Regions from separate parts of the Aeromonas enteropelogenes genome, predicted to be linked through region 2. Evidence: predicted binding sites of a transcription regulator. Region 2 holds the regulator's gene; the other holds the start of a gene.

Region 1 (14,355 bases), 890 kb from region 2:
AATAGAGCAGGCCTTTGGCACCTATGTCGACACCCTGACCCCCCAGGATGGCCGCATCTATGATCTGCGGGAGGGCCATATCCTCTATGTGGTGCCCCAGCGCCACGTCGCCAATCTGCATCAGCTGGCTGGCGACCTGCTGGCGTCCATCGCCGCCTTCCCTTGCGAATATCCGCTGGATCGCCAGATAAGCCTCGGGATAGTGAGTCACCCCTTCCTGCCAAAGGCGGCCACCGCACTGGATCACAACGGGCTGTTCGATCTCTGCTATCTCGCCCTGTCGGGAGCCATTCAGCTCAGTGAAAAATGCCAGGAAAGTGCCTGGCTGGAGCTGGCTGCCATCGATTGCCAGCAGGCGGCATTTTTTAATGGGGATGTGTGGCAATGCGGCTTGATGGCGATTGACAAGGGATTGGTAAAAGTCAATTCTTCTCATGAAAAGCAATGGGTTAATTGGCCCCGACTTGCAAGGACGCAAGAACCAGTTGACCAATAAAAACATAGATAACAGACGAGGCTCGAAGCGAGGTTCGACCACGGTTGCTATCCAACATAAAAAACAAGAATGACAACAGGGCGACCTGATAATGAACGACATCGCTGCCGTAACAGGACAATTGGCCAGACTCAGGGAGTCCCTCCAGCAGAAACAGCTGGAGCTTGACGGTCTTCTCTCTTTCTCCGATGCGGAACGCATCCGCAGCATCCAGTTCATCAACAAACTGATGCTCTCCTGCCGTGGTTTCGATCGGGAACTCGACAACCGGTTTGCCCGCCTGAAGCAAAAACTCGACGGCAATCCATCCTACACCTCGCTGGATGCCGACCTGCTCGCCATCGAAAAACTGCTGCAACAGCACAGCAATGCCCTGGAAGAGTCGATGAACCTGACCCAGGCGGCCATCGAACTCGGTTCCAAGCAGCTCAAAACCATCAAGGGCTTCCCGGAAGAGACCCGCAAATCCCTCAAGGAGTTTCTGGCAAGCCCGGCTGGTTACGGTATCGCCGACCACCAGAAGAAGGTGATCAAGCTGCTCGAATTCTATCAGCAAGCGATCAAAATCCAGTTGCTGCCAAGCCAGCCACTGCTAGTCAAACCTGCTCCCCAGGCGTCAGAGAGCGAAGATCATCATCAGGCACCACATGACTCTTTCGATTTCAAGGATCATGCCCGTATCGCTGACGAGCTGCAGCGCCTCATCACGGAACTCGATTTTGCCGGCGCCATCGGCGAGAGCCTGGGAGATATCCGCCGCCAACTGCTGCTTGGCATAGCCCCTCACCTGCTGGCCGAGACCTGCATGCAGGTGATCGAGCTTATCATCGAGGGCACCCGTGAGGAGCGCAAAGCCTCCCGGGCATTTTTGAGCACCCTCAACGAGAGCCTGTCTGCGGTTCACGTCGGCTTTACCGAATCGCTGGATGAAGGGCGCGCCCTGCAAAACGAGACCAAAGAGACCCGGGAGGCGCTGGTCAGCGAATTGCAGGCCATCGATCACTCCCTGGCCAGCCACCAGACTCTGGAGGCTCTCAAAGAGGCCATCTCCGGCCATATGGGGGCCATCAATCTACTGCTGCAGGAGCGGGAAAACACCGCTGCCCGTGAGCGTCACCTGCTCACCCGCCTCTCCACCATGGAGTCCAAGCTGCGGCTGATGAAGGAGGAGACCGCCGAATACAAGAAGCGGCTCACCATCCAGAAGCACAAGCTGTTCCTCGACAGCCTGACCCAGGTTCACAACCGGGCAGCCCTCGACGAGCGGCTGGAGCAGGAGTACAAGCGCTGGCTGCGCTACCGCACCCCGCTGTGCATGGCGATCATCGACATCGATCACTTCAAGCACATCAATGACAACTACGGCCACATGGCCGGCGACAAGGCGTTGAAGGTGGTCGCCAAGGCCCTGCAGAGCACCCTGCGCGATACCGATTTCATCGCCCGTTTTGGCGGTGAGGAGTTCGTGGTGCTGCTTCCCAACATCAATCCGGACAAGTTCCAGAAGCCGCTGGAGGCCCTGCGCCAGACCATCAAGAGCATCCCGTTCCGGTTTCGTGATGCCAAGGTGGAGATCACCATCTCCATCGGTGCCACCCTGTTCCAGGATGGTGACAACCCCTCGGACGTGTTCGAGCGGGCAGACAAGGCGCTCTATCACTCCAAGAACAATGGCCGGGATCAAGTGACACTTGCCTGAGGCGGCTAAAAAAACGGCAAACGCAACTCATCCCTATTCCCCTTCCCCCTGCCTTGCCACTACTATCGAACTCAGGGGATGCACAAGCATCCCCCTTTTCTCCCCAGGGAAAACACAACGATAACAAGCGAGTGAAAGGGGAATTTATGATTACGCACATCAATCCCGTTGGCAGCATGGACCTGCTGTCACAGCTCGAGGTGGATCGCCTCAAACAGACCGCCTCCAGCGATATTTATCAGCTGTTTCGCAACTGCTCACTGGCGGTACTCAACTCGGGCAGCCATACCGACAGCTCCAAGGAGATACTGGAGCGTTTCAAATCCTTCGATATTCATGTGATCCGGCGCGAGCGCGGGGTCAAACTGGAGCTGTTCAACGCCCCCGAGCACGCCTTCGTCGATGGCGAGATCATCCGCGGCATTCAGGAACACCTCTTCTCCGTACTGCGCGACATCCTCTATGTCTCCAACCAGCTGGAGTCCAACCGCCAGGTCAACCTGACCAACTCCACCCATATATCCAACGTGGTGTTCGCCATCCTGCGCAACGCCAAGGTGATCCAGCCCGGCGCCGATCCCAACCTGATCGTCTGCTGGGGTGGTCACTCCATCAACGAGATCGAGTACCAGTACACCCGGGCCGTGGGCAACGAGCTGGGGCTACGTGAACTCAATATCTGCACCGGCTGTGGCCCGGGTGCCATGGAGGGTCCGATGAAGGGCGCCGCCGTCGGCCACGCCAAACAGCGGGTGCGCAGCGGCCGCTATATCGGCCTGACTGAACCCTCTATCATCGCCGCCGAGCCGCCCAATCCCATCGTCAACGAGCTGGTGATCCTGCCGGACATCGAGAAGCGCCTGGAGGCCTTCGTGCGCCTCGGTCACGGCATCATCATCTTCCCTGGCGGCGTCGGCACGGCGGAGGAACTGCTCTACCTGCTCGGCATCATGATGCACCCGGCCAACGAGCGCCAGCCCATGCCTATCGTGCTGACCGGTCCAAAGGAGAGTGCCGACTACTTCCGCGCCATCGATGACTTCATCAAGGCCACCCTGGGAGAACCAGCCACCAAGCTCTACCGGATCATCGTCGGCGATGCGCCCGAGGTGGCCCGGGTGATGAAGGAGGCGATGCCGAAAATTCGCGAATACCGCAAATCAGTCGGGGATGCCTACTCCTTCAACTGGTCCTTGCGGATTGAGCCCGAGTTCCAGCTGCCGTTCGAGCCGGATCACGCCAGCATGGGGGGCCTGGATCTGCATCGCAACCAGCCCCCCCAGCTGCTGGCAGCCAATCTGAGGCGCGCCTTCTCTGGTATCGTCGCAGGCAACGTCAAGGAAGGGGGTATTCGCGCCATCGAGAAGAAGGGCCCCTTCAAGATCCATGGCGACAAGGAGCTGATGCACCTGATGGACAAGCTGCTGGAGAGCTTCGTCAAACAGCAGCGGATGAAGCTGCCTGGCAGCCAGTATGTGCCCTGTTACGAGATAGTGCGCTGACGGCCAAGCAAGCCTGCTCATAGGCAGCTCAAGATGACAAACGGGGGCGCATCGGCCCCCGTTTTTATCCTCTGCTTGCTGTGCGGACTATGGAAGGGCTGCCATGACTTCCGTCAGTTGTTACAATGTGGCGCCCCGACTGCCAAGAGTGCCCCATGTCAAATCTCAGGCCACACCTGCTCATCATCGACGCCCTCAATCTCATCCGCCGTCTGCATGCGGTGCAAGCCCAGCAGGCCCTGACTCCCGCCCAGGCCCTCGTCGCCACTCGCGCCAACCTCGTCAATACCTGCCGCAAGCTGCTGGCCGCCAGCGAACCCACCCATGTCATCGCCGTGTTCGATGGCGAGGTTCACAGCTGGCGCAAGGAGGTCTACCCGGCCTACAAGGAGGGGCGCACGCCCATGCCGACCGAACTGCGTGAAGGGCTGGGAGAGCTGCAGGATGCATTCTGGGAGTGCGGTGTGGACGCCCTGCTGTCCGAGACCGACGAGGCGGACGATCTGGTTGCAACCCTGGCTTGCGGCATTGCCAGGCGCGGCCATCAGGCCACCATCATCTCCACCGACAAGGGGTTTTGCCAGCTCATCTGCCCGCAGATCCGGATCCGCGACTACTTCAACAAGCGCTGGCTCGATGCCGCCTTCGTCCAGCAGCACTACGGGGTGGCGCCGACCCAACTGGTGGATTTCTGGGCGCTGACCGGGGTGAGCGGCTCCAACATCAAGGGAGTCCCCGGCATAGGCCCCAAGACAGCGACCCAGCTGCTGCAACAATATGGCGATCTGGCTACCCTGCTGACGGCTTGCCAACAGGAAGAGGCCCCCAAGGCCCTGCGCAAGCTACAGCAGCATCAGGAGGAGGCTCTGCTGGCCCAGCGGCTGGTCCGACTGCAACAGGATATTCCACTGGGATTCAACCTGCGGGATATCCGCTATCCGCCACAACCCGAGTGACTGGTGCACACAAATTGCCGGTCGAGGGCGCGAACCATGACACGACTCACCCACCTCGTTGAGGAAATTGAGTAAAATGTAAAGGAATCTGGTTGGTTTGCTGAGTAAATGATATAAAACAGCCCCATCCTCCCCTACTCCCTGGAAGTGGAACCCTCTCATGTCCAAAACAAAAATTACCGTGATCCCCGGCGACGGCATTGGCCCCAGCATCATCGAATCGGCTATCCAGATCCTGAACCACGCCGGCTGTGACTTCGAATACGACTACGCCGATGCAGGCCTGACCGCCCTCGAAAAACATGGCGAACTGCTGCCCCAGGCGACCCTGGATCTCATCGAGAAGAACAAGGTCAGTCTGAAAGGACCGCTCACCACCCCGGTCGGCGGCGGGTTTACCTCCATCAACGTCTCCCTGCGCAAGAAGTTCAACCTCTACGCCAACGTCCGCCCCGTCATCTCCTTCAAGGGCACCAAGAGCCGTTACGACAACATCGATATCATCACGGTCCGTGAAAATACCGAGGGGATGTACTCGGGCGCAGGCCAGAAGCGTAGCGACGACAACCAGAGCGCCGAGGCGATGAGCATAGTGACCCGTGACGGAGCCGAGCGCATCGTCAAGTTCGCCTTCGAACTGGCCCGCCAGGAAGGGCGCAAGAAGGTCACCATCATCCACAAGGCCAATATCCTCAAATCCACCTCAGGGTTGTTCCTGGAAGTGGCTCGCGAGGTTGCGGCACGTTATCCGGACATCCAGAGCGAGGAGATGATCGTCGATGCCGCCTGCATGAATCTGGTGATGTACCCGGAGCGTTTCGATGTGATGGTCACCACCAACCTGTTCGGCGACATCCTGTCGGATCTGTGCGCAGGTCTGGTCGGGGGCCTAGGCATGGCACCTGGTGCCAACATCGGTGATGGCGCCGCCATCTTCGAAGCGGTGCACGGTTCGGCCCCGGATATCGCAGGCAAGAATATCGCCAACCCCACCTCGGTGATCCTCGCCTCCATCCAGATGCTGGAATACCTCGGCATGCAGGATAAAGCAGAGCGTATTCGCGAGGCGGTTCGCGCCACCATCGAATCCGGCGACAGGGTTACCCGGGATCTGGGGGGCAGCGCCTCCACCAGTGAATTCACCCAGGCCATTATCGATCGACTGTAAGCTAATTCATTGATTTTAAAAGGGAGTCTCGGCTCCCTTTTTTATGCTCCAGACAACTTTCCCCTCTTCTTGAGAGCAACTATGTTCAATAGAGAAGAAGAACGGGGAGAGTTTTTCATGAACGGGTATGGGCGCTTTCTGGTTCCGGGTTACCTGCTGATATGGGGCTCAGTCTCTGCCTTCGAGCAAACGTTGCCGACCCAGACCGCCAGATTGCCGCAGCAGGAGAAGCGGACCGCCACCGAGGTGTGGCGCTCCAGCCTGGATACCAATGACCTGCTCAAGGCCCCCAAACCCCTCTCGTTCGGGATCGATGTCGCCACTGACAACTATGGCAACCAGAGAGTCACCTCCTACCCGCAGCTCAACCTGACACCGGAAAAGAGTGTCAGCCTGTCGTTCGAGCGCTACAAACCCAGGGTCAAATTCCAGGCCGGTGGCATGCACACCGCCATCAAGCTAAGAGGGGATGGCGTCAAGATGCAGTTCAATCCGGTCGACAAGACCATTCCGCTGCAGATCGAGCTGAAAGTGACCGACGACGAATCCTCCCTGCGCGTCGACTACCGCTTCTGAACCTGTCGCATTTTTGCAGATAAAAAAAGACCGACGGGCAACCCCGCCGGTCCTGGCATTATTTCCGTATGTTACGGCTGATATTCCGTCTCTATCACGCCTTGGGTTCGAGCTTGGAGACCCAGTACTTGTTGTAGACGTGTACCGTGATCTCTTCGCGATCGTGATAGAGCTGCTTGGCCTGAATGATGAAGCCGCTGTCGATCTCGGCCAGCAGTTCACGCAGCACCTCGATGTTGTGCACCGCCTCGGCGTAGCGCTTCTTCATCGGCAGTTTGAGATTGAACATGGCTTCCTGACAGTCACCCTCGCGAAACCAGTCGGCGATCATGTGGGTGACCCGCGCCGGCTTATCCACCATGTCGCACACCAGCCAGTAGATGTTCTTCTTGCTGGGCCGCCAGACAAAGCCATCATCGCGCACGTGCTTGACCTGGCCGGTATCCATCAGGGATTGGGCCATCATGCCGTTGTCCACCGCGGTCACCATCATGCCGCGACGCACCAGCTGATAGGTCCAGCCACCCGGACAGGCACCCAGATCCACTCCCTTCATGCCGGAGCACAGACGCACGTCCCACTCTTCCCGCGGCACGAACACATAGAATGCCTCTTCCAGCTTGAGGCTGGAGCGGCTTGGCGCATCGGCCGGGAAGCGCAGGCGCGGGATCCCCATGTGGAATGCGGAGTTGTTGAAGGAGTAGGAGTAACCCAACATCACGTGATCATTGGCCAGGAAGAAGGCGTGGAATACGGGGCGGTTCGGCGTCTCCTTCTTGGTCAGGATCTCGTTGCTGCGCAGCGCCTGGCGCAACGGCACGGTGAACTTGCGGCAGAAGGCCGACAGCTCTTTCGCCTCGTTGGTATCGGCGGTTTCCACCCGCAGATCGCCGCAGATGGCGTAGTCACGGGTCGCCTCCAGGATGGGGGTGATGCGATCGGACAGATCCAGATCTTTGAGCTCGCAGGTCACCACCAGCATCTGGCGGATAAAGATGAGCTCGCGAAATGGCAGCTTGCGCGCCAGCAGGTCGGCCTCTTCCTCACCGTAGCATTCGAAGATGATGTAGCCACTGTCGTCCTTGACCCGGGCAAAGCCATAACACTGCATGTTAGTGGCTCGTTCGGTGATCTCTGCCGCCGCCTCTTTCTCAAAACCGGGGCGGCAATACAGCAGCAGATTATTCATTTTTTCCTCCAAGACGACAGCCAGCCCAGATCAGGGCCGCCCATCCCAACATAAAACAGAGGCCACCGGCCGGGGTAATAAGCCCCAACCCCTTGCTGCCAAGCAGCACCATGGCATAAATACTGCCGGAGAATCCCAGGATCCCCAGCACAAAGGCGGTGCCAGCAAAGGTGATCAACTTGCTGCGCACACCGCACCAACCCAGCACCAGCAGGGCCAATGCGTGAAAAAACTGATATTGCACGGCGGTATTGAAGGCCGCCAGGCGCTCGGGCGTAATGCCGGTCGCCGCCAGGCCGTGGGCACCATAGGCGCCCAGCATGGTGGCCGTCAGGCCAAAGCAGCCGGCCAGTACCAGCCAATGTCGATGGGTCTGCATCCCAACTCTCCTTGTGTTCTCGCTCGCCGTCCTCAACCCTGTACCGGGGGGTTGGTGACAAAGCGCCTTATCTCGTTCGCTGCCTGCTGCAGATTTTCCTGTTCACTCACGCCACTCGCCTTGCGCGGCTTGAAGCCATGATCGCCATCGGTCAGCCAATGGACCGATACGGCGGAGGAGAAGGGGAAATCGACCAGTTCGGCACGGCTGCCAAAGGTGTCACGCTCCCCCTGCAGCAGCAGGGTCGGCGTGGTGATCTGCTTGAGCACCTCGCCCCGCCAGCACTCGGGCTTGGCCGGGGGGTGGAAAGGATACCCGAGAATGAGCAATCCTGCAGCATTCATCTCGCCCACAATCTCGGCCGCCATCCGCCCGCCCATGGACTTGCCTGCCAGAAACAGTCTGGGGTGGGCAAACTCCCGCACCATCTGACGCCAGTGCTCGAGCAGCGCCGGCTGACGATCGGGCGGACGACGCTTGCCATCCCGGGCCCGTTTGATCATGTAGGGGAAGTTGAAGCGCACCACCTCGATATCGGGCCCGGCCAGCAGACGGGAGAGCTCGGCGAGAAAGGCGTGTTCCATGCCGGCGCCGGCTCCGTGGGCCAGCAAAATACGAACGGGGGCGTCACTCGCCCCCTCCCGGATCACCTCATGCATCGGCAAGCCTTGCCCGGCGACGGGCCTCTTCCTGTTCCACCAGCTCCAGCATCCAGTCGCGGAAGGCGACTATCTTGCCCTGATCGGACTGTTGCTCCTGGCACACCAGGTAGAAGGCATTCTTGCTCACCAGCACCTGCTCGAACGGGCAGATGAGGCGGCCAGCCTCGATCTCGGGCTGGGCCAGCACGCTGTGGCCAAGGGCCACCCCCTGTCCATGAATGGCCGCCTGGATCACCATGGTGGAGTGGCTGAAGATGGGCCCCTGATTGACGTTGGGGGCATCGATGTCGAGCTGGCGGAACCAGGCCTTCCAGTCCCGTCGCGAGGTGTCGTGCAACAGGGTATGCCGGGTCAAATCGTCCGGCGTGCGCAGCGGTTTGGGGCCGGTCAGCAGCAAGGGAGAGCAGACGGGGATCAGGTATTCGGTATGCAGTTTGTCACAACGCAATCCGGGCCAGTTGCCACGGCCATAGTAGATGGCCACGTCCACGTCATCGGTGAGCGATCCCTCGTCCATGTCGACGGCCTTGATCCGCACGTCGATATCGGGGTGACGCTCGCTGAATTTGACCAGCCTGGGCACCAGCCACTGGATGGCAAAGCTCGGCTGCAGGCTGACGGTGAGCGCCCCTTTGGCACTGCGCGCCAGCAGCTTGTCGGTCGCTTCCGAAATGGAGGCAAAGATATCCTTGATATCGAGAAAATAGCCCTGCCCCTCCTCGGTCAGCAACAAGGAGCGATTCTTGCGGCGGAACAGCTTGATGCCAAGATACTCCTCCAGCGCCTTGATCTGGTGACTGATGGCAGCCTGAGTCACAAACAACTCTTCTGCTGCGCGGGTAAAGCTTAAGTGACGGGCCGCTGCTTCAAACGCCTTGAGGGCATTGAGCGGGGGTAAACGACGAGACATGACACCAGCCGACGATGAGTTTTTCTAATGGGGCGCATTATAATTTGTCGGTTGCGGGTCGACCAGTGAATAAACATAATTCGCCCTGCAATCAGTTGTCATATGGCTCACATTTTCTGCGACATATTGGTTTAATGTGTTTTCCGTGAGCCTTCCGACTGTGATTGTGGTGTTGTGTTTCTTCCTCTGCGGGAAGAGGGGCTAAATCGACGCGATTTAACCCAGTCTGTCATCTGAATGTGTTTGGCGCCTCTTATTGGATGGCGCCTTTTTTCTATACCTTGAACTGCCCCACCAGTTGCTGCTGCTTGTCCGCCAGTGCCGACAGCTCGCGACCGTTTTCGGCGGAAGTGGCCGCCTCACCCCGAATGGTGTGGCTCACATCGCGAATATTGCTGACATTGCGATTGATCTCCTCCGCGACCCGGGTCTGCTCCTGGGCTGCCCTGGCGATCTGTTCATTCATCTGATGGATGGTGGAAACGGACTGGATGATCTGCTCCAGCACCCGTACCGACAGGTCGACCTTGGCGAGCGTCTGATCCGCCTGACCATGGCCCTCGCGGATCGCATTGACCACGGCCCCCGTGCCCGATTGCAGCTCGCTGATCAGGGTCTGGATCTCGACGATGGCGTTCTGGGTGCGGCCCGCCAGATTGCGAACCTCATCGGCCACCACGGCAAAACCCCGCCCCTGTTCACCTGCCCTGGCCGCCTCGATGGCGGCGTTCAGGGCCAACAGATTGGTCTGCTCCGCGATCCCCTGGATGACGATGAGGATGTCATTGATGTTCTCGCTGTTGGCCGAGAGCCGCTCCACCACAGGCTGGGCCTCATTGATGGTCGTCATCAACCGCCCCATGGCGGTCTGGGTATCGGCCACCACATATTTGCCCTCCTGGGCCGCCGTGTCTGTCTCGTTGGCCGCCGTCACCGCGGCGCTGGCATTGCCGGACACCTGCAGCGCCGTCGCACTGAGCTCTTCGAATGCCGTGGCCACCAGATCAATTTCCTGATACTGGGCCTGCATGCCGTTGCTGGTACGCTCGGCCACCTGGGCGGCCCGCTCCGCGCTGGTTCGCGTCCCTTCCACGGTAGCGATGACCTGGCTGATGGTGGATTGCAATTTGTTGAGGAAGCTGTTGAACCACTTGGCCAGCTCGCCGATCTCATCCTCGCGCTGGATCTCGATGCGCTGGGTCAGATCCCCCTCACCGCTGGCAATGTCCTTGAGGCGAGCCACCACGGCACGGATGGGAGCCACTATCTGGCGTGCCATCAGCCAGATACCGGACAGGGCGATGAGGGAGATAAGCACGCCAATCACCACCTGGGTGGCTACACTGCGTCTGCCCTCCTCGGCCAGGTTGCCATGCAGCCGCTTGGCCGACGCCAGCACCACGTTCCTGGGGAGTTCGATATAAATACCCCACTGTTGCGGAGTACCGCGCATGGTGACTGGCACGAAGGTCTGCAACAAGGCACCGTCATCACTCCAGCGGCTCAGCACTTGCCCCTGATCGAGCCACCCTTTCAAATCGGCGGCCAGTGCGGAATATTGCTGACCCAGCGTCTGCCCCATGGTCACGTCAAACTCGTTGGCCCCGGCGACCCGCCCCTCGTGGCTGACCAGCAAGATCTTGCCCTTTCCGCTGTAGAGTTGCTGATCCATGCTGCTCACCAGCTGTTGCAAACTGGTCAGGGGGACATCGACTCCCACCATGCCGAGCAAGGCCCCCTCTTCCTGCAAGGGATAGGTGACCGAGGTCATCAGGATCTGTTGGTCCCCCACCTCATCCAGATAGGGTTCGAGCAGACAGAGCGCCCGGGTGCGGATGCTGCAGCGATACCACTCATTTTCCACCCCTCCGGTCTCGGTGGGACTCTCGTCGGCCAGCACCTCCTCATCCATGACCTCGGAGACTATCTTTCCGTGATCATTGGCCCAATAGCTGGCAAAGCGTCCCTTGTCATTGGCCCCCAGAGCGCTGGAGCCCTGATAGTTGCTATCCTCCCCATCCAGCTGATCCGGCTCGAACACCGCATAGGCACCGAGCAGATTGGCAGAGGAGGCCACGGCATCCCTCAGCTGCTGATTAAGAGCTCCGCGCAGAGCTTCCGAATGGGTAAAGTTCTCGGCCGCATTCCTGCGCTGGAACAGGAGATCTTCGGCCAGCAAGGTGGCCCGGAAGTAGGCTTCGTCGAGGTAACTGGTCACCTTGGCTGCCTGTTCACCCCCTATCGCCGTCATCCAGTGCTCGGCCGACAGCTGGGCCTCCTGCATGGTGGCCTGCAGCACCTGATCCTGCATTTTGTTGGCATTGTAGAGCGAGGAGATAACCAGGACGGCGGCCGTAACCAACAGACAACAACCGGAGATCAGGGTGATCCGACCCTGGACAGAGAGAGCGCGCATGCCAAGTTCCTACTTCACGTCATACCGAGATAAATAGAGTATCGACTTTATAAACAAAAACTTAACTTTTTCAGAGCAAATCCAGCGACAGTTGGTTCACTTCCCCCTCTTTCGGCAGGCCAACCACCAGCCCCAGCAAACGCACCGGCCGCCCTTGAGCCCGTTGCAATCCCTCCTTCAGCAAGACGGCAAAGAGTCCGCGCTGGTAACCCCCCTGGCTGCGGTAGACAGTCGTCTGGTGAAAATCGGAGAACTTGAGCTTGATCCCCTGCCCCATCAACTGATCTGCCGGGCAGACGGCCTCAAAACGTCGCTCCAGTTCGGGGAGCAAGGAGTCCAGTACTGCAAGGCAGCCTTGCTCGTCACACAGATCGCTCGCCAGCGTAGTCTCCACCCCTATGGTCTTGCGTATGCGTTGCGCCTGAACCGGCTGATCATCCCGCCCCCAGATCCGGCCCGCCAGCATCTCGCCCAATTTGCCAAACCGCTCGCACAGATCCTCCACGCTCAAGGCTCTGGCATCTTCACAGCTGTAGAGCCCCTGCGCTTCGAGCCGCTCCGCCGTCTTGCGCCCCACCCCGGGCAGTTTGCCAAGGGGCAGCTGGCGGACAAACTCGGTCACCTCATCGGGGCGGATGACAAACAGGCCGTCGGGCTTGCGCTGCTCCGAGGCAAGCTTGGCCAGGAATTTGTTGGGGGCCACCCCTGCCGAGGCGGTCAACCCCAGTTCGGTGGCGATGGCATGGCGGATCTCCCGGGCCATCAGGGTCGCACTGCCACCACAGCAGGCACTGTGAGTCACATCGAGGTAGGCCTCGTCCAGCGACAAGGGTTCAACCTGATCGGTATAGCGCAGAAAGATGGCCCTCAACTGGCGGGAAATATCCTTGTAGAGCGCCATGCGCCCCGGCAGCAGCACCAGGGGGGGACAGAGCTTTTTCGCCAGCGCCGTCGGCATGGCGGAACGCACGCCGAAACGGCGGGCCACATAGTTGCAGGTGGAGATGACGCCACGGCGATCGGATGCACCGCCGACCGCCAACGGCACGTCACGCAGCGCCGGGTTGTCCCGCATCTCCACCGCCGCATAAAAGCAGTCCATGTCGATATGGATGATCTTGCGCATACCACTGTATAAATAACCAGACATGCGGCTATCTTACCCCAGGGTGAAACAGCGCACTATCCCCGTCATCGGCACAAGATGATAGACTCCAAAGAGACCTTTCATGCACAACAAGGAACGTTCGGGATGAAATATCTATGGCTGGGACTCTGCCTGCTGCCGCTGGCCGTGAGCGCCAAGAACAACCCCACGGCGGAGTGCCGCTGGCTTTATGACAGGATGGCGCATCTCAAACAGGCCATCGAGAAGGGGGATACCTTGGGCACACGGGAGGAACTGGCGCGCTGGCAGGGTGAATTCAACAAGAAACAGTGCGGTCGCTACGACTATTGACCCAAGCTATTCCTATTGCACTCAGATAAAAAAACGGGCTCCCGCCGTGATGGCGGGAGCCCGTTTTGCAGAAAGGCATCATGTCCTGCCTTATGGCAATACCATGGGGGCCGCAACGCGCTCGGCCAGGGCATCATCGTGCAGCACCCGCACCAACTCGAGGGCAAATTCGATGGCACTGCCCGGCCCCTGGCTGGTAATGAGACGGTGAGCTTCATCCCTGACCACCCTGTCCGTTGCCAACTGTGCAGCCGATAAGTGCGACTGGAAGCCGGGATGACAGGTGACCCTGGCCTCCCCCAGCAAGCCGTGATGCTGCAGCACCACCACGGGAGCCGCGCAGATGGCGGCTCGCCAACGGCCGAGAGCGGCCTGCGCTTTCAGCAGCTCGATGGCCAGCGGCGTATCGCGGATCACCTCGCTGCCGGGCAGGCCACCGGGCACTACAATCGCCTCGAAGTCGCGGCTGGCCAGCTCGTCGAGATGGCAATCCGCCACCAGTTGCACTCCGCGAGAGGCCCTGATCTGGCGCTCACCAGCCGGACAGCAGGAGGCGAGCACCACTTCTATACCGGCCCGCACCAGAGTATCGACGATGGCCACGGTTTCAATCTCTTCCGACCCCGGGGCCACCAACACCAGTACGCTCATCCTCGCCTCCTTGCCTTTAGGCTCACGCCACCTGGCTCTTCTCTTTAATCGCCTGATAGAGCCCCTGATTGACCGGCACGGCAATGCCATGCTTTGCCGCGCTGGCCAGCAGGAACCCCGTGATAGCGTCGATCTCGGTCTCCCGCTTCTGTTCCATGTCCTGATGCATGGAAGAGTAATTATCGGCGGTCAACTCCACCACTGTCATCACCCGGCGCAGCAGCTCTTCGGCCGTGGTCTGCATGCCCTCGGCGCACATCACATCGGCTACCTCGACACAAACCTGCTGCAA
Region 2 (14,355 bases):
TCGAGTTTCGCTGGCACGTGCTCCCCTCCCTGGTGGCCATCATCACCACCATCGGCTGCCTCATCGTCACCGCCCTGTCGGTGGCGCGCGAACGGGAAGAGGGCACCTTCGACCAGCTGCTGGTCTCCCCCCTCACCCCGGGCTGGATCATGGCGGGCAAGGCGGTGCCCGGCATCCTGGTAGCGGTGGGACAGGGCACCATAGTCGCGCTGGCGGCCCGCTTCGTCTACGCGGTGCCGTTTTCCGGCAGCCTGACCCTGCTGCTGGCCGGCATGATCTGCTACGGCCTGGCGCTGGCCGGCATCGGGCTCTTCATCTCGTCGCTCTGTTCGACCCAGCAGCAGGCGTTTCTCGGGGTCTTCTGCTTCATGGTGCCGGCGGTGATCCTCTCGGGGTATGTCTCGCCGGTGGAGAACATGCCGCAAGTGTTCCAGTGGCTCGCCGCCATCGATCCCCTGACCCACTTCATCGTGCTGCTCAAGGGGGTCTTTCTGAAGGGGCTCGGCTGGTCGGCGGCCTGGCCGCTCTTGTGGCCGCTCATCGCCATCGGCGGCGTCAGCCTCTCCCTGGCACTCGCCCTGTTTCGCCGCCATATCGCGTGAGCAGGTCCCACAATCCCGCATTCAGGGGCTTGACGCAAAGCGCCGCCCCTGCCCGTCGAACACAAAATTTTTTATCTTTTTCGTCAGATAGATATCCCCAACACACCCCTTCCAGGCCGTGCCGAACCATGTTCTGAATGCTCCATCCATATACCTATTTATGTATATGATTGAATTTCCTCCAATTACCCCTGACGAGATATATAAATGGACACTTGATTTGCATCAATTGTCCGCTCCCTTCGACTGGGTAGCCTAGCCTCAGAATGTCGTTTTATTACTCCAAACTAGAGGCAATTATGAGCAAAGTCAGACTGGTCGTTGTCGGCAACGGCATGGTGGGGCACCGCTTCATCGAAGAGCTGATCGAACGGGCCGACCCGGGCCGGTACGAGATCACCGTCTTCGGTGCAGAACCCCGTCCCGCCTACGATCGCGTCCATCTCTCCTCCTACTTTTCCCACCACACCAGCGAAGATCTCTCCCTCGTCAAACCCGGTTTCTACGACAAGCACGGCATCCGCCTGCTGCTCGGCGAGGCGGTGAAAAAAATCGACAAAACGGCCCGCGAGGTGCACTCCAACAAGGGCACTGTGGTCGGTTACGACAAACTGGTGCTGGCCACCGGCTCCTACCCCTGGGTGCCGCCCATCCAGGGCAGTCAGCACCACGAGTGCTTCGTCTATCGCACCATCGAGGATCTGAAGGCCATCCGCAGCGCCGCCAAGAGCGGCAAGAGCGGGGTGGTGATCGGGGGCGGCCTGCTTGGCCTCGAAGCGGCCGGTGCCCTCAAGGCATTGGGTCTCGAGACCCATGTGGTGGAGTTTGCCCCTGTGCTGATGGCCGAGCAGCTCGACGGTCAGGGCGGCCAGCTGCTGCGCCGCAAGATTGAATCCATGGGCGTGCAGGTGCACACCAGCAAGAGCACCAGCGAGATCCTGATGCATGGCGGTGAGCAGGCTAAACACCGCCTCGCCTTTGCCGACGGCAGCCAGCTGGAAGTGGACGTGGTGGTCTTCTCTACCGGCATCCGCCCGCAGGATACCCTCGGTCGCTACGGCGATCTGGCCATCGCCGAGCGCGGCGGTATCGTCATCGACGATCACTGCCTCACCTCCGACCCCGACATCTATGCAATCGGCGAGTGCGCCGCCTGGCAGGGTCGCTTCTTCGGGCTGGTGGCGCCGGGCTACAAGATGGCCCAGATCACCGTCGACCATCTGCTTGGCGGCGACAGTCGCTTCGAAGGGGCGGACATGAGCGCCAAGCTCAAGCTGCTCGGCGTCTCTGTCGGCTCCATCGGTGATGCCCACGGCCGCACCCCGGGCAGCCACAGCTATGTGTTCCAGGACGACCAGGCCGGCGTCTACAAGAAGATAGTGGTGAGCGAGGACAACAGCCGATTGCTCGGCGCCGTGCTGGTGGGTGACGTGGAGGATTACGGCAACCTGCTGCAGATGATGCTCAACGCCCTGCCGCTGCCGAGCCATCCGGACACCCTGATCCTGCCCGCCTACGCAGGCGCCAAGCCGACCCTGGGGGTGGATGCCCTGCCGGAAAGCGCCCAGATCTGCTCCTGCTTCGACGTCTCCAAGGGCGACATCGCCAAGGCCGTCGCCGAGGGTCACACCACCCTGGCCGCCTTCAAGCAGCACACCAAGGCCGGTACCGGCTGCGGCGGCTGCGTGCCCCTCATCAGCCAGGTGCTCAACGCCGAGCTGGTGAAGCAGGGCATCGAGGTCAACAACCACCTCTGCGCCCACTTCCCCCACTCCCGCCAGGAGCTGTTCCATCTGGTCAAGGTGGAGGGGATCAAGAGCTTCGACGAGCTGCTGGCCAAGCATGGTCAGGGTCATGGCTGCGAGGTGTGCAAACCGACGGTCGGCTCCATCCTCGCCTCCTGCTGGAACGAGTACGTGCTGAGCCCGCTCAACACACCTCTGCAGGACACCAACGACATCTTCCTCGGCAACATGCAAAAGGACGGGACCTACTCCGTCATCCCGCGCATGGCCGGCGGCGAGGTGACCCCGGAAGGGCTGCTGGCGGTGGCCGAAGTGGCCCGCGACTACAAGCTCTACACCAAGATCACCGGCGCTCAGCGCATCGGCCTGTTCGGGGCCCAGAAAGATGATCTGCCCGCCATCTGGCGCAAGCTGCTGGCGGCGGGTTTCGAGACCGGTCAGGCCTACGCCAAGGCGCTGCGCATGGCCAAGACCTGTGTCGGCAGCACCTGGTGCCGCTTCGGCGTGCAGGACAGCGTCGGCCTCGGGGTCTTCCTCGAGAACCGCTACAAGGGCATTCGCACCCCCCACAAGATGAAGTTCGGCGTCTCCGGCTGTACCCGCGAATGTGCAGAAGCCCAGGGCAAGGACGTTGGCATTATCGCCACCGATGCGGGCTGGAATCTCTACGTGGGCGGCAACGGCGGCATGAAGCCGCGCCACGCCGATCTGCTGGCCTCGGACCTTGATAGAGAGACCCTGATCAAGCTGATCGACCGCTTTATGATGTTTTACGTCACCAGCGCCGACAAACTGCAGCGCACCTCGGTCTGGCTCGGCAACCTGGAAGGGGGCGTCGACTACCTGCGCGAAGTGATCGTCGACGACAAACTCGGGTTAAACGAGACCCTGGAGCGCGATATCCAGCGCCTTATCGACAGCTACGAATGCGAATGGTCACGCACCCTCAACGAAGAGCAAGCGTTGCAGCGCTTCAGCCACTTCATCAACAGCGACAAGCGCGATCCGGACGTCCAGTTCGTCGCCGAGCGCGATCAGCACCGACCGGCGACCCCGGCCGAGCGCATTCCCGTCTACCAGATCGAGGTGGAGACAAAATGATGAAATTAGCCTGCCAACTCAACGACATCCTGCCGGGAACCGGTGTTTGCGCACTTATTGAAGGTCGCCAGATCGCCCTGTTCCGCCCAAGTGCGGCGGCCGAGGTGTTCGCCATCGACAACCGGGATCCCTTCTTCGCCGCCAACGTGCTGTCGCGGGGCCTGATCTGCGAACACGACGACGAGCTCTGGGTGGCCAGCCCGCTCAAGAAGCAGCGCTTTCGCCTGAGTGACGGTCACTGCTTCGATAACCCGGCGATGTCGGTACAGAGCTATCCCGTTGAAGTACGCGACCAGCAGGTCTGGGTCGCCGTCTAAAGCCGATTTCACTCTCTTTCGGGCTGCCTGCGGGCGGCCCTCTTGAAGGAAACAAAGATGTATACCGAAACCATCAACAAGTGCGCCGCCAACGCGGCCCGCATCAACCGCTTCGAGCGCAGCGACAAGCTCGGCTTCTGGCTCAGCTCCGCCATGGCGGGGGCCTATGTGGGCCTTGGCATCATCCTGATCTTCACCCTGGGCAACCTGGTGGATCCGAGCATCCGTCCGCTGGTGATGGGGGCCACCTTCGGCATCGCCCTGACCTTAGTTGTCATCGCCGGCTCCGAGCTGTTCACCGGCCACACCATGTTCCTCACCTTCGGGGTGAAGACCGGCAAGATCACCATGGGTGATCTGCTGCGCATCCTTCCCCAGACCTGGGCTGGCAACCTGCTCGGCTCCATCGCGGTGGCGCTGATCTACTCCTACGGTGGCAGCCTGCTGCCGGACGCGGGCAGCCTGGCTCACAAGGTGGCGCTGGCCAAGACCCAGGCACCGGCGCTGACCCTGTTCATGAAGGGCGTTCTGTGCAACTGGCTGGTCTGCCTCGCCATCTGGATGGCGCTGCGCACCGAGGGTGCAGCCAAGTTCATCGCCATCTGGTGGTGCCTGCTGGCCTTCATCGCCTCCGGCTACGAGCACTCGGTCGCCAACATGACCCTGTTCGCCCTCTCCTGGTTCGGTGCCCATTCCGAGGCCTACACCCTGGGCGGCATCGGCCACAACCTGCTGTGGGTAACCCTGGGCAACACCGTCTCCGGCGCCCTCTTCATGGGCCTCGGCTACTGGTATGCCACCCCCAAGGCTGAGCGCCCGGTCGCGGTGAGCGAGACCACCACCACTGCCAGCCAGACCCAAACCGCCTGATCAGGAGGCCCCATGGACTACTTGCCCATCTTTTGCCGACTCGACAACAAACCCGTGCTGCTGGTCGGCGGCGGCGAGGTAGCGGAGCGCAAAGCGCGCCTGCTGCTGGATGCCGGTGCCCACCTCACGGTCGTGGCCCCCGAGCTAGACCCCGAGCTGGCGGAACTGGCTGCCAACGGCAGCATCGAGTGGCTGGCCGGTGAATTCGCGCCGCAGCACCTGACGGGCAAGTGGCTGGTGGTGGCCGCCACCGATCGGCGCGAGGTGAACGCCCTGGTCTACCAGAGCGCCAATCAGGCGCGGATCTTTGCCAACGTGGTGGATGACCCGAAACGCTCCAGCTTCATCATGCCGTCGATCATCGACCGCTCGCCGCTGATGGTGGCCATCTCCTCCGGCGGCAAGGCCCCAGTGCTGGCCCGCTTGCTGCGGGAAAAACTCGAAGCCCTTCTGCCCCAGCATCTGGGGGCCGTCGCGGCCTTCGCCGGCAGCCTGCGGGAGCGGGTCAAGGGCCGCTTCGCCACCATGGGGGAGCGGCGCCGCTTCTGGGAGCGGCTGCTCGGAGCGGACCGGCTCGGGCAGGCACTGGCACGGGGCGATCACGCTTCGGCCAATCAGCTGGCCGACAGCCTGTTTGCCGACGAAAGCCAGACCGGTGGTGAGGTGGTGCTGGTCGGTGCCGGCCCCGGCGATCCGGGTCTGCTCACCCTGCACGCCCTGCGCCAGATGCAGCAGGCGGACGTGGTGGTCTATGACCGGCTGGTCTCCGACGAGGTGATGGCGCTGGTGCGCCGCGACGCCAGACGTATCTTCGTCGGCAAGCAGGCGGGCAACCACTGCGTGCCTCAGGAGGGGATCAACCAGCTCCTGCTGGAGGAGGCGAAGAAGGGACAGCGAGTGGTGCGACTGAAGGGAGGTGACCCCTTCATCTTCGGCCGTGGCGGCGAGGAGCTGGAGACGCTCGTTGGTACTGGCGTTGGCTTTCAGGTGGTGCCGGGCATCACGGCGGCCAGCGGCTGCGCCGCCTACGCCGGCATTCCCCTCACCCACCGCGATCACGCCCAGAGCGTGCGCTTCGTCACCGCCCACGGCAAGGGGGGCGCCCAGGATCTCGACTGGCCACTGCTGGCCAAAGACAAGCAGACCCTGGTGTTCTACATGGGGCTTTCATCCTGCGCCACCATCCGCGAGCAGCTGCTGGCCCACGGCAAGGAGGGCGACACCCCGGTGGCGCTGATCGAGCGCGGCACCCAGCCGAGCCAGCGGGTCATCCGCGGCACCCTTGACCAGTTGCCCGAGCTGGCGGTGGGTGTCGAGAGCCCGGCCCTTATCATGGTGGGCTCGGTGGTGACCCTGGCCGAGCAACTTGCCTGGTTTGGACAAGACCAACAAGCCCTCTCCCGCCAGGCCCTCGCCTGAGCGGTCTTGGCATGTGAGTCATGAGGCCACCGCAAGGTGGCCTCATTTTTATCCAGCCATCACTAAATCCCGGTCATAACCTGTTGTTTTAAGTCTGGTATCCTATGGGCATTTGGCCTATCGGCCACCAGCTCAGGAATTTTTTCATGTCTCTGCCCCTCAAAAACAGCGCCAAGCAGCGCGCGGAAGACAGATCCCGCATTCTCACCCTGCTGCTGGGCGACGATGCCCTCACCGACAGCCTGCTCGACCCCCAGCTTGAACAGGATGCGGGTCAGCGCGACCAGACCAGCCAGCTGAGCGGGCTGGTCAACGGCCTGCCCGCCGCCGACATCGCCGATGCCCTCGAATCCCTGCCTCCCGATGAACGCCACGCCCTCTGGCATCTGGTGAGCGAAGACAAACGCGGCCAGGTGCTGGTCGAGGCATCGGAGACGGTGTGGGAGAGCCTCATCAGCGGCATGAGCGACCGCGAGCTGCTGCATGCCCTGCGCTCCCTCGACATCGACGATCAGATCTATCTGGGCCAGTACCTGCCCCGCAACCTGATGGGACGCCTGCTCACCTCCATGGCCCCCGCCGATCGGGATCGGGTGCGCGAAGTGATCCGCTACGGTAAGCACACGGTCGGCGCCATGATGGACTTCGAGCTCATCACGGTGCGCCCCGACGTGAGCCTCGCCACCGTGCAACGTTTCTTGCGGCTGCGGGGCAAGATCCCCGCCAACACCGACAAGCTGTTTGTCATCGATCGGCGCAACCACCTGCTCGGCGAACTGGCCCTCACCACTGTGCTGCTGCACAAACCCGCCACCCTGGTGAGCGAGGTGATGGAGCAGGATCCCATCACCTTTGATCCCGAAGACAACGACGAGGCAGCGGCCCGTACCTTCGAGCGGGATGATCTGCTTTCCGCCGCCGTGGTGGATGCCAAGGGCAAGCTGATGGGCCGCCTCACCGTCGAGGAGATCGTGGATGTGGTCTATGAGGAGAGCGACACCGATCTGCGCCGCATGGGGGGGATCAGCGAGGAGGAGGATGTGTTCGCACCAGTCGCCAAGGCGGTGAAGACCCGCTGGGCCTGGCTCGCCCTCAACCTCTGCACCGCCTTCGTGGCGTCGCGAGTGATCGGCCTGTTCGAGCACACCATCTCGCAACTGGTGGCGCTGGCGGCCCTGATGCCCATCGTCGCCGGGATCGGCGGCAACACAGGCAACCAGACCATCACCATGATAGTGCGGGCGCTGGCGCTGCAGCACATTCAGGCGGGCAACCTCTCCTTCCTGCTGTTGCGGGAGCTGGGGGTGGCCTTCATCAACGGTCTGGTGTGGGGTGGCATCATGGGGGTCGTCACCTTCCTGCTCTATCAGGATGCGGCGCTGGGCGCCGTGATGACCCTCGCCATGGTGCTCAACCTGCTGGTGGCGGCGCTGATGGGGGTCATCATCCCCATGACCATGAGCCGGCTGGGTCGCGATCCGGCGGTGGGGGCCAGCGTGATGATCACCGCCATCACCGACACCGGCGGCTTCTTCATCTTTCTGGGGCTGGCCACCCTGTTCCTGCTGTAAACAAGAAGGGAGCCGGCGGCTCCCTTCTTTGTCATGCTCGACTTCTGCGACAGGCGCAGCTCAGGGTCTGGCGTTGCGCCCCTGCTGCCACCCCTTGCCGAGGGCACGACCGATGGGCACCACCGGGGCCAGCCGGACGCTGTCGACAGCCTGGGCACCATGACCCCGCTTGAACAACAGCACCAGGCGCACCACTTTCTCCTTCGGGCAGCCGAGCCAGAGCGCCCAGTGCGGCCCCTTGTGATGAAGCCAGAGTCCGTAAAACCAGGTCATCCGGTTTCCCTTGATAAAACGGGTGATGGAGGATTCAGGCGCCGGTACGCAGCGCTTCGAATCCCATGGCGTGTTCGATGCCATATGCCACTCCTCCTTGACTGACAGGTCACTCAGGTACGTCGACTCATCCCCTGGCAACGTCCTGCCTTGCTTCGAGTGAGATCAGGATGACCCTGGCCTATGTGCCGGCCGGCCCTGCGACACTCCCCTTCTATCCCGTGAAGGTCTGCTTGCGGTTGTCATTGTGCGGCGCTCGCCCCGTGGGGCGGAGCAGCCAGACCCTGACGGTCTGGCCCTGATCTGAGCATATATCCGAAACGGGCGGTTTGCGGGCTGGCGCGGGGGACAAAAACGGCGAGGTTCAGGATCTGCTTGAATTGGCAGGAAAGAGGCGCAGAAACAACACGGCCTCCCGAAGGAGGCCGTGTGGCGAGAAAGGAGATTACATCCAGTCGGCGTTGCGGATCACTCCGACCGCCAGCCCCTCGATGGTGAGATGCTGGCTGGCGAGATCCACTTCGATGGGGGAGAGCTCTTCGTTCTCCGGCAGCAGCCACACCTGACTGCCCTTGCGCTGGAAGCGTTTGACGGTGACATCCTCGTCAAGCCGCGCCACCACCACCTGGCCGTTGCGCACCTCCTGGGTCTTGTGCACCGCCAGCAGGTCGCCATCCAGGATGCCGATGTTCTTCATGCTCATCCCTTGCACCCGCAGCAGGAAGTCGGCGCGCGGGTGGAACAGGGCGGGATCCACCTGATAGTGGCTCTCGATATGCTCCTGGGCCAGGATGGGTTCACCGGCAGCCACCTTGCCGATCAGCGGCAGGCCGCTCTCTTCCAGCGCCTCTTCCTCTTCGAGCAGCAGACGGATGCCGCGGGACGTGCCCGGCATGATCTCGATGACCCCTTTTTTGGCCAGGGCCTTCAGATGTTCTTCGGCCGCATTGGCCGACTTGAAACCAAGCTTCTGGGCAATCTCGGCGCGAGTCGGCGGCATGCCGGTCTCGTTCATGTTCACCTTGATCAGCTCCAGCACTTCGGCCTGGCGGGGGGTAAGGGGTTTCATAGAATTGGCACCTGTCTTTTTATACAGCACACTGGCAGTATATACAGTGCAGTGGCCAAGGCAAGGCGCAGCTGACATTTGTCGCGACCAACCGGCAATTTCACCCTGTTTTGATCCCGCACGACTGAACTCATCGTACCTCTCGGCGACAAGGGGCCGGTGATTTGCTATGCTCACGCCGCATTTTTTTGGAGAGCAGACGCACATGTCCCCAGGACAGAAGATTTCCAGAGCCATCTTGCAATGGCCGGTCAGCGGCTTGGTCAATCACAAAAGCCTGCCGGAAAATCCCATCACAGAACTCAAGCTGGATCCGGCCAGACCCATCGTCTACGCCCTGAAAACCAGCTCGATCACCGACCTGATGACCCTGCAGCAGTGCTGCGAGGATCTCGGTCTGCCGGGCCCCTTTACGCCGCTGGAACTGAACGGCCAGCTGCTGCCGCGCTATGTCTGTCTGGATCGTCCGCCTCCCCTCTTCGGCAAGCGCAGCAAGCCGCTTCCCTTCCTGCAGGAGTTCCACCAGCTGCTGGATCTGCACAAGCAGGATCCGGCGCTGGATATCCAGGTAGTGCCCGTCACCCTGTTCTGGGGCCGTGCCCCGGGCCGGGAGGGAGAAGAGGCCTCCGGGCTCAACATCATCAGCAGTCTGGCGCCGAACCGGCTCAAGAAGGCACTCATCGTGATCCTCAAGGGTCGCGAAAACCTGGTGCGCTTCTCCCCGCCCCTCTCCCTGCGCTACATGGCGGACAAACACGGTACCGACGAGGCCATCGCCCACAAGCTGGCGCGGGTCGCTCGTACCCACTTCAGCCGCCAGCAGCTGGCGGCCACCGGACCGAAACTGCCCAACCGCAACCTGCTGTTCAAACAACTGCTGGATTCGAGCGTGATCCAGCAGGCCATCGCCGAAGAGGCAGAGCGGGAGAACATCAGCCTGGAGAAGGCGCAGAAACGCGCCCACGGCTACATGGACGAGATCGCCTCTGACTTCTCCTACCGGCTGATCCGCCTCGGCGAGAGCTTCCTCGGCTGGCTGTGGAACAAGCTCTATCGTGGCCTCTCGGTCAACGGCGCCGAAAAGGTGCGCCAGCTGGCCCAGGAAGGGCACGAGATCGTCTATGTGCCCTGCCATCGCAGCCACATGGACTACCTGCTGCTCTCCTATGTCATCTATCACCAGGGGATGGTGCCGCCCCATATCGCGGCGGGCATCAACCTCAACTTCTGGCCGGCGGGCCCCATCTTCCGCCACGGCGGTGCCTTCTTCATCCGCCGCACCTTCAAGGGCAATCCGCTCTACAGCACGGTATTTCGCGAGTACCTGAACCTGCTGTTCGCCAAGGGCTACTCGGTGGAGTTCTTCACCGAGGGGGGCCGTTCGCGCACCGGCCGCCTGCTGCCGCCCAAGACCGGCATGCTGGCTATGACCCTGCAAGCCATGATGCGCGGGCTTGACCGCCCGGTCACCCTGGTACCCGTCTACCTCGGCTACGAGCACGTGATGGAGGTGAACACCTACCACAACGAGCTCAAGGGCAGCCGCAAGGAGAAGGAGAGCTTCCTGCAGGTACTCGGCATCCTGCGCAAGCTGCGCAACTACGGCCGCGGCTTCGTCAACTTTGGCGAGCCGCTGACCCTCAACAGCTACCTGAGCGAGCATATTCCGGACTGGAAGGATCATATCGGGGAAGAGGAGCGCCCGGAGTGGATGGCCAGCACGGTCAATACCCTGGCCGATCTGCTGATGACCCGTATCAACGGCGCCGCCGCTGTCAATGGCCTGACCCTGAGCGCCCTGGCGCTGCTGGCCGCCGAGCGCCATGCCCTGACCCGTGACGAGTTGCAGGCCCAACTCAACACCTATCTGGATCTGCTCAAGGCGGTGCCCTACAGTGCCCAGAGCACCATCCCGGACGAGGATGCCGGCACCCTGCTGGATCAGGCGCTGGAACTCAACAAGTTCGAGGTGAGCGAGGACAAGCTGGGCCAGATCATCAGCCTGGATCGCTACCAGGCGATCCTGCTGACCTACTACCGCAACAACATCCTCCACCTGTTTGCCATGCCCTCCCTGGTAGCGGCGCTGATCGACCGCTGCGAGGGGATCAGCCGCGGCGAGATCATCGCCCGCTGCGTCGATATCTATCCGCTGCTCAAGACCGAGCTGTTCCTGCGTTACGAAGAGGAGGAGCTGCCGGAGCTTATCGATGCCCTGCTGGCCGAGTTGCAGCGCCAGCAGCTGATCGAGGCACGTGACGGTGGCTACTGGGTCAACCCGGGCAACCAGATGCGCCTGTTGCTGCTGGCCGAAAGTATCCAGGAGACCCTGCAGCGCTACGCCATCGTGCTGACCCGGGTGCTGGCCCAACCCTACATAGAGGCAGAGCAGCTGGAGGCAGACGGCCTGATGATGGCGGAGCGCCTCGGCACCCTGCACGGCATCAACGCCCCCGAGTTCTTCGACCAGAAGCTGTTCAGCACCCTGATCCACACCCTGCGCAAGGAGGGCTACCTCTCCGCCGAGAGCAAACCGGATCTGGGACGCTTCCAGGCGCTGGCGGACAACATAGTGCCGCTGCTGAGCACCAAGATCCGCCGCACCATCCGGGCCGGCAACCAGCGCTGATCCGCACCACAAATGAAGAAGGCCGCATGATGCGGCCTTCTTTTTGCTCGGCTTCTTTTTGTTCAGGGAATGGTCACCCCAGCAGGTAATCTAGCACCAGCCCGGCGAACACCAGAGCCCCCACATAGTTGTTGTTGAGGAACGCTTGGAAGCAGGCCTCCCGCTGCCGTTCGCGAATGAGCCGCTGCTGATAGACGAACAGCACGGCGGCCCCCAGCAATCCCCAGTAGTAACTGCTGCCCAGCGCCATCAGCTGGCCGACCAGCAGCAGGATCAACAGGGTGGCCAGCTGCAGCACGCCGATGATCCGCTTGTCGTGACGGCCAAACAGGATGGCGCTCGACTTGAGCCCCAGCTTGAGGTCATCGTCCCTGTCCACCATGGCGTACTGGGTATCGTAGGCCACGGTCCACAGCAGGTTGGCGATAAACACCAGCCAGGCCACGGCTGGCAGTGCATTGGCCTGCGCCGCATAGGCCATGGGGATCGACCAGGAGAAAGCCATGCCGAGCACCAACTGGGGGATCGGAATGAACCGCTTCATGAAGGGATAGCTCACCGCCAGCAGCAGGCCGACGAACGACATGGCGATGGTGAGGGAGTTGAGGGTCAGCACCAGACCAAACGAGATGAGCGCGAGTACGAAGAAGAGCGCCAGTGCCTCGCGAGGATCCACCTTGCCGGTCGGCAGGGGGCGTCCCGAGGTGCGTTTGACGTGACCATCGAAGTTGCGATCCGCATAGTCGTTGATGACGCAGCCGGCCGAGCGCATCAGAAACACGCCGACCACAAACACCGTCAGCACCCAGAGGTTTGGCAGGCCGTCGGCCGCCAGCCAGAGTGCCCACAGGGTCGGCCACAGCAGCAACAGGGTGCCGATGGGCTTGTCGATGCGGGCCAACTGCAGATATGCCAGACCCCGCTCCTTGGTTAACAGATTCACTCCAGCTCCTTGTCACAGACGAGATAGGGCAGAAACAGCTCGTGAACCAGCAATGGCCACTGCCCCAGAAACAGACGGGAACGACGTCCCCAGACGATGGCGGCGGGGCAACGTGGATTGTCGGCAATGGCAAAACGGGCCAGCTGCAGATGATCACGTCGCACCGGCTCATTGCCAAACACCCGCTCCCCCAGGGGTTGCTCCCCCAGTTCGGCCAGACCACTACCCTGCAGCGCCGCGTCGGCCAGCAGGGTCCAGCCCAGCACGGCCGGGCCCAGATCGCCGTGGAGGATCACCTCCCGGCAGATCCCGGCAGGGGATACGGCATCCACCAGCCACTGCTCATCGGTGGTCAGCGAGACGGGGCGATTGCCCAGCCATTCGACCGAGAAGTGCCGATTGTGTTGGCGCAGACGCCGGGTCATGGAGCCGGGCTCCAGCAGCCAGGGACGCAGGCTGGCCGGCAATTCGCAACTATCGGGGGCCAACCACCCGGTTAACGGCGTGAGGGGAACAGTCAACTCGGACTTCACAGCTTCACCATCCAGAGATTTCCGTGTTCAGGTTAAAATCCGGTTTATTATCCGTAAATCAATAGCGAAATGTAAGAACATCCGTGCTTGACGCCCCCTTTGGCAGCATCAAAAATGGTGTATCTTCCGCCGATGAGCCATCTATATGAAGATCTTCAAAATTTTGCTGGTGTTGTTGCTGAGCGTGGGCGCCCTGCAGGTACGGGCTGCCGATGAGGAACCCGCTGCCGAAGGGGCCGAGGGAGCCGCCAAACCCGGATTTGCCTACCATGCGCTCGATCCGGATATCATCACCAACTACCTGAGCAACGGCAAAACCCTCGGCTACGTCAGGGTCACGGTGGAGTTGATGGCCGAAAACGATGCCGATCTCAAGCTGCTGGAGCAGCATGACCCCCTGATCCGCGACGCCATCATTCGCCTGATGGGCAGCAAGAGCGCCGATCAGATCAAGTCTCTGGTCAGCCGCGAGGAACTGCGCAAAGAGTGCGAGACCAAGGTCAACGAGTTGTTGCTCAAGGAGACCGGCAAGAAAGCCGTCCGCGAGCTGATCTTCACCAAGTTCCTCTATCAGTAATCTCCCACGGATCAGACGCTTATTGGCATTCAGGCCAATAAGCGCCCGGCGCCTGTTTATTCGAAATGAAAATTGATTACAATACGCTCGTCGAGTCGTAGAGGTAGTCGTTATGGGCAGCAAGACCCTGTGTGAGTGGCGTCGCCACGAGATCCCCGCGGATCTCAAGGCGCTGCGCAAAATCGTGCGCAAACCCAAATTCGTCTGCGGCAAGTGTGCCCGCAGCGCCAACGACAAGAGTTATCTGTGCCAGCCGCTGCGGTTGAAAAAAGAGGAGTAGGGCCAAACCCGACGAGGCCCTATTGATCGGTCCAGCCCTGGCGCCCCTGTTCGAACAGCCTGCGCGCCTGCATGTCGTTGGGGCAGACGCCACGGTACTCCTCCCCGGAGCGCCCGGCCAGATAGAGATGCTCCGGGCGGCAATACCAGGCCAACCCTTTCTGATGCCCCTGCTGCCACAGCTCGCCATCCACCTTGTCGCCACACTGGGCACGATGGAACTCGATCCGCTCGGTGGTGAAGCCCAGCTTGCCGTCAGCCTCCCCCACCTCGCTCCACACCTTCTCGCAGGGATCATCGTTGGAGACACAGCCCCCCAGCAGGGCAGCAACCAGTATGACGGTGAGTCGCATAATCATCCTTGAGTGTCGTTTGAGCAGTTCATTCTAGCCAGAGCCTTGCCCCTCACCAAGCCTTCGCCCCCATT

The links. Region 2 encodes LexA, which represses DNA repair genes until DNA is damaged. Its sites were predicted from a motif close to ANCTGTNTNNNNANACAGNT; they were not measured.
Region 1: the regulator LexA is predicted to act here: its motif matches at 13,082-13,101, upstream of dinB (DNA polymerase IV).

Annotation. Positions count from the first base shown of each region.
Region 1 is NZ_CP083625.1:347,509-361,863, forward strand. It holds gene LA321_RS01525 (hypothetical protein) at 1-496, shown strand, start outside; gene LA321_RS01530 (GGDEF domain-containing protein) at 588-2,195, shown strand; gene ppnN (nucleotide 5'-monophosphate nucleosidase PpnN) at 2,342-3,697, shown strand; gene xni (flap endonuclease Xni) at 3,853-4,653, shown strand; gene LA321_RS01545 (isocitrate dehydrogenase) at 4,814-5,821, shown strand; gene LA321_RS01550 (hypothetical protein) at 5,939-6,397, shown strand; gene rlmM (23S rRNA (cytidine(2498)-2'-O)-methyltransferase RlmM) at 6,492-7,586, opposite strand; gene LA321_RS01560 (DUF423 domain-containing protein) at 7,579-7,965, opposite strand; gene LA321_RS01565 (alpha/beta fold hydrolase) at 7,998-8,624, opposite strand; gene LA321_RS01570 (transcriptional regulator GcvA) at 8,617-9,537, opposite strand; gene LA321_RS01575 (methyl-accepting chemotaxis protein) at 9,812-11,953, opposite strand; gene dinB (DNA polymerase IV) at 12,024-13,079, opposite strand; gene LA321_RS01585 (hypothetical protein) at 13,206-13,412, shown strand; gene LA321_RS01590 (DJ-1 family glyoxalase III) at 13,503-14,063, opposite strand; gene LA321_RS01595 (ketopantoate reductase family protein) at 14,086-14,355, opposite strand, start outside.
Region 2 is NZ_CP083625.1:1,236,820-1,251,174, forward strand. It holds gene LA321_RS05830 (ABC transporter permease) at 1-602, shown strand, start outside; gene nirB (nitrite reductase large subunit NirB) at 902-3,448, shown strand; gene nirD (nitrite reductase small subunit NirD) at 3,448-3,765, shown strand; gene nirC (nitrite transporter NirC) at 3,823-4,635, shown strand; gene cysG (siroheme synthase CysG) at 4,648-6,054, shown strand; gene mgtE (magnesium transporter) at 6,201-7,625, shown strand; gene LA321_RS05860 (hypothetical protein) at 7,686-7,982, opposite strand; gene lexA (transcriptional repressor LexA) at 8,344-8,967, opposite strand; gene plsB (glycerol-3-phosphate 1-O-acyltransferase PlsB) at 9,173-11,596, shown strand; gene ubiA (4-hydroxybenzoate octaprenyltransferase) at 11,670-12,539, opposite strand; gene LA321_RS05880 (chorismate--pyruvate lyase family protein) at 12,536-13,072, opposite strand; gene LA321_RS05885 (flagellar basal body-associated FliL family protein) at 13,218-13,649, shown strand; gene LA321_RS05890 (hypothetical protein) at 13,762-13,929, shown strand; gene LA321_RS05895 (DUF2799 domain-containing protein) at 13,949-14,281, opposite strand.